DNA from 2 places in the Streptomyces sp. NPDC006261 genome. Region 1 is predicted to be linked to the other one. Evidence: riboswitches for the same ligand, from Rfam matches in the RefSeq annotation. Region 1 holds a riboswitch; the other holds the start of a gene.
What was found. A riboswitch is a leader RNA that binds a small molecule or an ion and turns the genes downstream of it on or off. The one in region 1 is predicted to bind cyclic di-AMP.
Positions count from the first base shown of each region.

Region 2: linked by a shared signal. The riboswitch ahead of ABZ154_RS17320 (transglycosylase SLT domain-containing protein) and the one ahead of ABZ154_RS22155 (C40 family peptidase) in region 1 are both predicted to bind cyclic di-AMP.

Region 1 covers NZ_JBEXSI010000033.1:68,885-74,005, reverse strand. Annotated here, with positions in the region: gene ABZ154_RS22180 (urease subunit alpha) at 1-1,286, opposite strand, end outside; gene ABZ154_RS22175 (urease subunit beta) at 1,279-1,590, opposite strand; gene ABZ154_RS22170 (urease subunit gamma) at 1,604-1,906, opposite strand; partial or broken gene ABZ154_RS22165 (TetR family transcriptional regulator C-terminal domain-containing protein) at 2,046-2,456, opposite strand; gene ABZ154_RS22160 (hypothetical protein) at 2,413-2,556, shown strand; cyclic di-AMP (ydaO/yuaA leader) riboswitch at 2,910-3,096, shown strand; gene ABZ154_RS22155 (C40 family peptidase) at 3,100-3,570, shown strand; partial or broken gene ABZ154_RS22150 (LysR family transcriptional regulator) at 3,722-3,889, shown strand; gene ABZ154_RS22145 (ATP-binding protein) at 4,026-4,457, opposite strand; gene ABZ154_RS22140 (helix-turn-helix transcriptional regulator) at 4,708-5,121, shown strand, end outside.
Region 2 covers NZ_JBEXSI010000023.1:57,647-62,767, forward strand. Annotated here, with positions in the region: gene ABZ154_RS17315 (GMC oxidoreductase) at 1-1,546, opposite strand, end outside; gene ABZ154_RS17320 (transglycosylase SLT domain-containing protein) at 1,692-2,507, opposite strand; cyclic di-AMP (ydaO/yuaA leader) riboswitch at 2,513-2,701, opposite strand; gene ABZ154_RS17325 (FAD-dependent oxidoreductase) at 3,150-4,511, shown strand; gene ABZ154_RS17330 (SpoIIE family protein phosphatase) at 4,528-5,121, opposite strand, start outside.

The sequences.
Region 1 (5,121 bases):
GAGCCGATCTCGCGGTCCAGGCCCTGGGCGACGGCCGGGTTGATGGTGTATTTGGCGACATAGCGACGGACCCGGTGGTTGTCGGCGGCACCGTCCCCGGCCAGCGCACCACGCCTTTTCTTCATGACGTGGGCGGTCTGCCAGGTCCGCAGGATCACCTCGCCGATGCGGCCCATCGCCTGCGAGTCAGAGGAGATGATCGAGATGGCGCCGAGGTCGTGGAGGATGTCCTCGGCCGCGATGGTGGAAGGCCGGATCCGGGACTCCGCGAAGGCGAGGTCCTCGGGGACGGCGGGGTTGAGGTGGTGGCAGACCATCAGCATGTCGAGGTGTTCCTCGATGGTGTTGACGGTGTGCGGCCGGGTCGGGTTCGTCGAGCTCGGCAGGACGTACGGCTCGGAGACCACGGTGATGATGTCGGGCGCGTGCCCGCCGCCCGCGCCCTCGGTGTGGTACGCGTGGATGGAGCGCCCGGCGATGGCGGCGAGGGTGTCGGCGACGAACCCGGCCTCGTTGAGGGTGTCGGTGTGGATGGCGAGCTGGGCGCCGGTCTCCTCGCAGACGTTGAGACAGGCGTCGATGGCGGCCGGGGTGGCGCCCCAGTCCTCGTGGATCTTGAATCCCAGTGCTCCGCCGCGCAGTTGGGAGTACATGGCGTCGCGGGAGGTGGTGTTTCCCTTGCCGAGCAGCCCGATGTTGACGGGGAAGGCCTCCAGCGCCTCGAACATCCGGGCAAGGTGCCAGGGGCCCGGGGTGATGGTGGTCGCCTTGGTGCCCTCGGCGGGTCCGGTGCCGCCGCCGACGAGGGTGGTGATCCCACTGGAGAGCGCCTGGTCGAGAAGGGTCGGTGAGATGAAGTGGACGTGCGCGTCGACCGCTCCGGCGGTCAGGAACTTGCCGTTGCCCGCGATGATCTCGGTCTCGGGGCCGATCACCAGGTCGGGGTGGACCCCGTCCATGGTGTCCGGGTTCCCGGCCTTGCCGATGCCGGTGATGCGGCCGTCGCGGATGCCGATGTCCGCCTTGACGATGCCCCAGTGGTCGATCACGACCGCGCCGGTGATGACGGTGTCGGGTGCGCCCTCGGCGCGGGTGGTGCGGGCCTGGCCCATGGACTCGCGGATCACCTTGCCGCCGCCGAAAACCGCCTCGTCGCCCGCGTGGCCGGGTCCGCCGGAGCGGTCCTCCTCGATCTCGACGAAGAGGCCGGTGTCGGCGAGGCGGATGCGGTCGCCGGTGGTGGGCCCGAAGAGGTCGGCGTACACGGCCCTGTTGAGGTCAGGCATCGAGGGCACCTCCCATCTCGCCGCGCAGGCCGGGGACGATGCGGCGGCCGGCGAGGGGGACGAGCTCGACGTCGACGGGGATGCCGGGTTCGAAGCGGACCGCCGTGCCGGCCGCGATGTGCAGCCGCAGTCCGTGGGCGGCCTGCCGGTCGAAGCGCAGCCCGGGGTTGGCCTCGGCGAAGTGGTAGTGGGAACCGACCTGGACGGGGCGGTCGGCGGCGTTGAGAACGGTGAGGCGGGTGACCGGGCGCCCCTCGTTGAGGGGGATGCCCCCGTCCCCGTACAGGATCTCTCCGGGAATCATCGGCGTGGCCCCGTCAGACGATCGGGTCATGGACGGTGACGAGCTTGGTCCCGTCCGGGAAGGTGGCCTCGACCTGGACGTCGTGGAGCATCTCCGGGATGCCCTCCATGACCTCGTCCCGGGTGAGCAGCTTGCGGCCGGACACCATGAGTTCGGCGACCGTACGGCCGTCCCGGGCACCTTCGAGCAGATGGGCGGTGATGAGGGCGACGGACTCGGGGTGATTGAGCTTCAGCCCGCGCGCCCGGCGCTTCTCGGCCACGTCGGCAGCCACATGGATGAGCAGGCGTTCCTGCTCGTGCGGGGTCAGTTGCACGCTTCCACCTCATCGTCCACCGCCCGGTAACGGCCTCCGGGCGCAGCGGGACCCTATCCCTGTTCAACAGTTCGTTGAACGACGAACCCGGCTCCCGCGACCAGGTATTGCACGTTAGGGCGGAAGTTTTTCCGTCGCGTTAACTGGCCCTTTGCGGACCCATGGACATCGGCCCGCGCAAGCCGTTCTCCAGCACCTCGGGGCGTACGTCCCCGAAGAGAGCCTCCTGCACGATGAAGCCCCGGGCGGTGGCGATCATCGCGCGCGCCACATGGTCGGCCACCACGTCGCCGACCAGGATTCCGGCGTCCCGGTAGGCCTCGACCAGTCCGGTCCATGCGGCGCGCATCGCGGCGTAACCCTCCTCCGACCGCGCCGCCAGTCGCCCGTCGCGCAGCGTCTCGGACCAGAGCGGTACAGCGAGGGCGGCGAAGGTCCGGCGCTCGAGCCCGCACACCGCCCCGTCCAGCACCCGGCCGAGCACCCGGCCCAGCAGCACGTCCGGGGTGGGCGGCGGAGACATACGGCCGGCCTCCTCGAACGCGCCGCGCGAGCGGCAGATCCACGCGGCGACGCTCGCGCGTGCCCTGCGGGTGCTGGACGGCGAACGGCGGGCGGGCCGGGTCGCCGTACCGCCGACCCCGAACTGAGCCGCGCTGCGCGCCGGGAGCGCATGACGGGAGCGGGCCGGTCGTCCTGCCGTGCGACACGCCCGGTCCCGCGATCGATTTCCCTCGCTCGTTCGGCGTAGGCGATCACCCGCGCGAGCGACGGCTCAACTTGCGCCCGACGCGGGAGTCGTACTCGAAATGCGGCCTTTCGTCGCTGGTACGAGGGCGTGCGCCCGGCTCGTCGGCGGGGGCGAATCCCCCCTGTCCACCTGAATGGATCAGTGGTGAGGAGACTCACAAATCCCTGTTTCGACTCGGAAATCCGGCACTTCGTGAGTCAAGATCCCTGGGACGACAAGCCCCCGCCACCGCGGCGGGGCGGTCCGGGTGGACGCCGAGTCCTGCCGCCTCCCGGATGACTGGTCGACAGGAGTGGATCGGCAGGAGTGGAGGACCCGAGCACAACGGGCCGACCGGGAGACCGGGAAGCCCTCGGGGTGAAGCCGCGTCGAGCGGCCGGGCAACTTCGCCAGCCCGAACCCGACAGGTCATCCTTCACAGGCGGCTGACGAAGGGTTGCGCATGTCTGCGCAGGTTCATGTCCCGTCTCTGTTCGCCCGGGTCGGTACGGCTTCCGTGCTCACCCTGGCCGTGACGTCCTCGATGCTGGCACCAGGGCTGGTCGACGATGCCGAGGCCGCCACCCATTCGACGAAGGCGCTGAAGGTCGCCGCGTCGAAGAAGGGCGCTCCCTACAAGTACGGGGCCGCAGGTCCCAACCGGTTCGACTGCTCGGGGCTGACTCTCTACTCGTTCAAGAAGGCCGGGAAGAAACTTCCCCGCACAGCACAGCAGCAGTACAACAAGACCAGCCGTATCTCCTCGTCGAAGCGGAAACCCGGCGACCTGGTCTTCTTCCATTCCGGGCGCAGCGTCTACCACGTGGGCATCTACGCCGGGGGCGGGAAGATCTGGCACTCCCCCAAATCCGGGGACGTGGTGCGCAAGGCGAAAATCTGGTCCAAGAGCGTCTGGTACGGACGGGTCCGCTGACCCACCGGCCGGACGCTCTTCCCTTGCGGGCGGTACGCCGCGCGCCTCGGCGCCGCCCGCAAGGCTCCGGCGGCCCTCCTGGGCGCTCTCGGCGCAGGAGGGGCCCGGTCGCCAGCACCAGTGCAGTCCGGTGAGCGCCACGCCGCTGCCGCGGGCCCATCCGGAGGTCGATCCGGCCGTCACCGGGTACGAGCCGCCGGGCGGAATCGCGGCGGTCACCGCGGGCGAGGTGGACCTGGCGCTGACCCACACCTACGAACAGGCGGTGGCCGACCCGCCGGCCCCAGGTGTCACCGTCGAGCCCCTGCTGTTCGAGGAGTGGTCCTGGCGACGATCTCCGTGGTGCACCGCGGCGACCGGGCGACCGCCGCGGCCGGCGGCGCTGCTCGCCGTGCTGCGGAGCGGGATCGGCCGGGTGGCGGCCCCCTGCGCCGCCGGTTCCCCGAACCGTGCCGTCAGCCTTGGAATGGCACCGCCCAGGGCAGCGCGATCCAGACCGTCTTGCCGCCCTCCGCCGTCGGCACGACCGTGAGCCGTCCCCCGTATTCCTTGGCCAGTGTCCGGATGATCACCATGCCCCGCCCGTTGTCCTGCCGTACGGCCGCGGGCAGCCGCTGGGGCCACCGGGGGTGACTGTCCGTCACCCCGAGGCGCAGTTCCTCGTCGCGTTCGAGGCGCAGATCGACCGTGAAGGTGGGCGACTGGCCGAAGGTGTGCTGGACGGCGTTGGTGGTGAGCTCGGAGATGATCAGCCGGATGGTGTCGGCGAGATCCGTGTCCTCGGAGAGGCCCCATTCGGCCAACGTCCTGGCCACATATCTGCGGGCCGAGGAGACCGAGACCGGATCGCTCGGCAGGGTGACGGTTGCTTCCTGATGGTCTGCCATGGCGACGCCGTCCCTTTCGCGCCCCGGCCGACCGGCAGTCGGCCAGGATTGTGCTTCGCGCCAGACTGCCACTGTTGGAGCTCGCTGTAACGACGTTCGACCAAGATATGCATATATCTGTCGCTCGAAGCGGTGAATTCGGGTCCCGCACAACCCGGACGAAGGGCACACTGACCCCCCTGCGGGCCCGAACCTTGCGGTGTGTGTCGGACCCGTCCCGTTCCGTACCGCACAGTGCGAGGAGACCTGGATGCTGCACGGCCCCGTCGTCCGACGACGGAAGCTCGGCGAGGAGTTACGGAGTCTGCGGCACGCCTCCGGACTGACCAGCCGGGACGCGGCGCGCCTGCTCGGCTGGCACCAGTCGAAGGTGAGCCGTATCGAGACCGGCGCCAGCGGGGTCAGCCCCGAGGACGTGACGCGTCTGCTCGACATCTACGCGGTGCGCGACACGCAGCTGCGCGCCCTGCTCGAAGTGCTCGCCGGGTCGGCGGGCGGCGGCGGCTCGGGGTGGTGGCACGCCTACCGGGGCCTGATCCCGCCCCAGTACCGCGACTTCATCAGCCTGGAGTCCCAGGCCAGTACGGTGCGGACCCTGGAGACGTCGGTGGTGCCGGGGCTGCTCCAGACGGCCGGCTACGCGCGGGCGGTGACCCGCGCCTCG
Region 2 (5,121 bases), on a different contig from region 1:
CGTCGATGACGTACAGGCCCGGGTAGCCGTGCAGACGGCCGTAGTTGTCGGTGGCCTTGTTCAGGACCACGCCGCCCAGAGGGTGGTAGGTGAGGTGGTCGCCCCAGATCTTGTAGGTGCCGAAGAGGTCCGTGCGGTAGATCGTCCCCTCCTTCTGGTTGATCCTGTCGAAGATGGTCTTCGCGGCGTCGATGGACGGCTGCTTCCACGCCGTCTGCCAGTTCAGTTCGGCCCTGCCCGCCGCCGCGTTCCAGGTGAACCCGGCCCGGTTGGGGTTCTTGGTGATCGAGAGGTAGAACGAGGCCCAGGTCTCGATCCCGGTGGGCAGCGGAGCGACTTCGGCGAACGCTCCGCCGGCGTCCCAGTTGTCGATGCCGCCGGTGGGGATGGACGACTGGACCTTCCCCGTCGGGTCCCAGAGGTGGTTGGCCCGGCCGCACATGACGTTGCCGTTGTCGCCCCAGCCCTTGCCGATCTCGTCGTTGAGGCCGGGCAGCGCCCCGGTCGCCTTCAGGCCGACGAGCAGCTTGCTGGTGCCGATGCTGCCCGCGGCGAAGAAGACCTTGTCCGCCGTGACGGACTTGGTGGCGGTGGTCCGGCCGGTGGTGTCCAGCTGGTCGATGAGGACCGTGTAGCCGCCCCCGGCTGCCGGGGAGACACGGGTGACCTTGTGCAGGGGGGTGATGGCCACCCTGCCGGTGGCCTTGCTCCGGTCGATGTAGGTCTTCTGGAGCGACTTCTTGCCGTAGTTGTTGCCGTAGAGGATCTCGGCGTCCAGCGCGGACTTCGGGACGGTGCCGGCCGCCTCCTGCTTCATGTAGTCCCAGTCGTACACGGCGGGCACGAAGAGGAACGGAAAGCCCGAGCGCTGGGCGTGCTTCCGGCCGACCCGCGCGTACTGGTAGCAGTCGACGCTGTCGAACCACGCGGGGTCGATGGTGGTGACCCCGAGGTCCGCGTTGGCGCGCGGGTAGTAGGTGCTGTACATCTCCGCGGCGTTCACCGACGGGAGGATGGCGGCGAAGTTCTCCCGCTTGGGTGTGACGGCCATACCGCCGTTGACCAGCGAGCCGCCCCCGACGCCGCGCCCCTGGTAGACGGTGATGCCCGCGAACTCCTCGGCGTCCAGGATCCCGGTGTGGCGGTTGACGTGCCGGTCGATCGGGAAGCCGAGGAAGTTGCTGAGCGGCTGCTTCGTCCTGGTGCGCAGCCAGAAGGAGCGGTCGTCCGGCTTGGTGGTGTTGGCGAAGATCTTGCCGTCCGCGCCGGGGGTGTCCCAGGCCATGCCCATCTCGACCATGTGCACGTCCGTGCCGGCCTGGGCGAGCCGGAGAGCGGCCACCGAGCCGCCGTAGCCGGTCCCGACGATCAACACCGGCACATGGGCGCCGGATCCGATCGGGGCCGCTGCCGCCCGGGCCGTGGCCCAGACCGGTGTGGTGGATCCGGCGAGGGCCGCGACCCCGAGAAGAGAACCTGTTCCAGTGATGAATCTGCGGCGGGAGACGCCTCCGGGTGCGCCTTTGTGCGGGGTACTGCCGTTCATGTGACATCCCTCACTCTCGACAGAGTGCAACAGGTTCTACTGTCGATGGCGTGGTATGTCACTAGAAACTTGGGGGTAACTTCCCGGTACGCCGAGGGCCCCGGACCATGCGGTCCGGGGCCCTCGGGCGTGGGCGTGTACGGGATCAGTAGGCGCCGAAGACGTTGTCGATCGAGCCGTACCGGTCCGCGGCGTAGTTGCACGCCGCGGTGATGTTGGCGACCGGGTCGTAGCTGTCGGTCGAGGTGCCGGGCACGTGGTACGCCTGGAAGGTCGGGTCGATGACCTGGAGCAACCCCTTGGACGGGGTGCCCTTCACCGCGTTGGAGTCCCAGTTGTTGATGGCGTTCGGGTTGCCCGAGGACTCGCGGATGATGTTGCGGTGGATGCCCTCGTAGCTGCCGGGGATGCCGTTCTGGGCCATGACCGCCAGCGACTCCCTGATCCAGCCATCGAGGTCGTTCGTGTAGGTGGCGGGGGCGGCCGTGGTGCGCTCCGAGCGATCGGCGCGCTCCGCCGTCGCGGTGCGGTCGGCGGACGGGGCGGCGGCCTTGGAAGCCTTGGGCGCCTTGGCGTCTGACGGGGCGGCAGCCTTGGCGCCGATGGTCAGCGTGATACCCGGGTGAATAAGGTTCGGGTTCTCGCCGACGGCCTTGCGGTTTCCTTCGTACAGCTTCTTCCAGCCGCCGCTGACGGAATACTGACGGGCGATCTTGGAAAGCGTCTCGCCGGACACCACGGAATGCGTGGCGGGCGCAGCCTTCGTCACGGAATTCACCTGGGCGGTCACGGAGACGGGAACGACCGCCTTTTCCGCGGTGACGGAGGGCGCGGGGGCGGCGGATGCGGTGGTGGCACCGAGCACCGGGAGGGCCAGAACGGCTCCACCCGCGGTCACAGCGGCGATGCCGCGGCTCAGCGAGACGGACTTGGGACGGCGGTGCTTACCCTGTGAGGGCATGGGGGATTTCCTCTCCGGCGCCTACGAGGTGAGCTGTCGGGTTCAGACGGGAGATGTCTGGCCGCATGGACATGCGACTTCACCCCTAGCCGTTCCGGATACCGGATCGGCGGCTTACCTGGGTCCCCCGCTCCTGCCGTACGTGGGTGGGTTTCGGATTCCCGGACGGCGGCAGGATTCGGCGTTCCATCCGGATTGATCGTGACCGTAGGCGAAAAGCGCCGGACAGAACAAGCCCCGAATTCCGGATGACCTTTCTCCGCAAGATCGAATGCACGAATTGCCGGCCGCGCCCGTTCCGTCACGGTGTCAACTTTCCTGGCGCAGAAGGGAACCGAACCCTCCACTTCCGCGTCCGCACCTCCGGACGTGATGCTCACCACTTCGCACGGAGGCGGCCGAAACAGGCGCGTCCAAAACCATCTAAGAGCCCTAATAGGGCCTTTATGGAAGAGAGGGCTAAAAGGCCAAAATCACCCATACCGCCTCATAGGAACGGACTTATCGGGCGGTTCCGCAGGCCGGGTCGGAGGCTCCACGGGACCAGGGCTTACCGTGTGGGGTGGAGACTAGTAAGCCAACCCTTACCTTCGACGTACGCTGTACCTGCCCGCGTTCGCCCGCCTTAAGGATCACCACGCCATGACACGCCCCGTCCGCGTCGCCATTGTCGGAGCCGGCCCTGCCGGTATCTATGCTGCGGACGCGCTGCTCAAATCCGAGGTCTGCCAGGACCCGGGGGTCTCGATCGACCTGTTCGAGCGCATGCCCGCGCCCTTCGGCCTGATCCGTTACGGCGTGGCCCCCGACCACCCCCGGATCAAGGGCATCGTCAAGGCGCTGCACCAGGTGCTGGACAAGCCGCAGATCCGCCTCTTCGGCAACGTGAGCTACCCGAACGACATCGGCCTGGACGACCTGCGGTCCTTCTACGACGCGGTGATCTTCTCGACCGGCGCCGAGGCCGACCGGTCGCTCGACATCGCGGGCATCGAGCTGGACGGCTCCTACGGCGCGGCCGAGTTCGTCTCCTGGTACGACGGCCACCCCGAGGTCCCGCGCACCTGGCCGCTCACCGCGGAGAAGGTCGCCGTCCTCGGTGTCGGCAACGTGGCGCTGGACGTGGCCCGGGTGCTGGCCAAGACGGCGGACGAGCTGCTGCCGACCGAGATCCCGGACAACGTGTACCAGGGCCTCAAGGCGAACAAGGCGCTGGAGGTGCATGTATTCGGGCGGCGTGGCCCGGCGCAGGCCAAGTTCAGCCCCATGGAGCTGCGGGAGCTGGACCACTCCCCCAGCATCGAGGTCATCGTCAACCCCGAGGACATCGAGTACGACGAGGGCTCCATCGCCACCCGGCGGGAGAACAAGCAGGCCAACATGGTCGCGCAGACCCTGGAGAACTGGGCGATCCGCGATGTGGGCGACCGCCCGCACAAGCTCTTCCTGCACTTCTTCGAGTCCCCGGTCGAGATCCTCGGCGAGGACGGCAAGGTCGCCGCGCTGCGCACCGAGCGCACCGAGCTGGACGGTACCGGTAACGTCAGGGGCACCGGCAAGTTCACCGACTGGGACATGCAGAGCGTCTACCGAGCCGTCGGCTACTACTCGGAGGAGCTGCCCAAGCTTCCCTTCGACGTGGCCTCCGGCACGGTCCCGCACGAGGCGGGACGCGTCATCGCCGGTGACGAGCACATGGCCTCGGTCTACGTCACGGGCTGGATCAAGCGCGGCCCGATCGGCCTGATCGGGCACACCAAGGGCGACGCCAACGAGACGGTCGCCTGCCTGCTCGAGGACCGCGCCGCCGGTCGTCTGTCCGAGCCGGCGACGCCCGCCCCGGAGGCCGTCGAGGCCTTCCTGGAGAGCCGGAACGTCCGCTACACCACGTGGGAGGGCTGGCACAAGCTGGACGCCCACGAGCAGGCGCTCGGCGTCGCCCAGGGCCGTGAGCGGATCAAGGTCGTGGAGCGCGAGGGCATGCTGGACGCCTCCGGCGCCTGAGCGGCAGCGCCACCCCTCAGGCCGGGTCCGGGGCACTCTCCGGGCCACCCGGGCCCGGCCCGCGGAACGTCCGCCACAGGTCCGGCGGGGCGGCCTCCCGGGACAGCGTCGGCGCCTTCTCCGGGATGCGCGTCCAGCGGGCGGCCAGCAGGATCGCGATGTCGTCGGGCCGGTCCGTGGCCTGCCGCGCCTCCTCGATCACCCGGTCCGCCGTCCCGGACAGCGGGAGGGAGCCGATCCCGGCCATGGTGGCACGCAGCCGTTCGATACCCTCGTCGATGTCGGTCCCGGGCCGCTCGATGAGCCCGTCGGTGAACAGGACCAGCAAGGCACCCGGGTCGAGTCGCAGCTCCGTGACCGGGTAGGTCGCCTGCCCGTCCACGCCGAGCACGATGCCGCCGGCCAGGTCCAGCACCTCGGTCCGGCCGTCCGGATGCCGCAGCAAGGGTTGCGGGTGGCCCGCCCGTACGGCGCGGGCCCGCCCCGTGAGCGGGTCCAGCGCGATGTAGCAGCAGCTGGCGAACTGGCCCGGGTCGAGATCGATGAGCAGCCGGTTGGTCCCGCTCATCACCTCCTGCGGGTCGTGGTTGCTGAGGGCGAACGCCCGTAC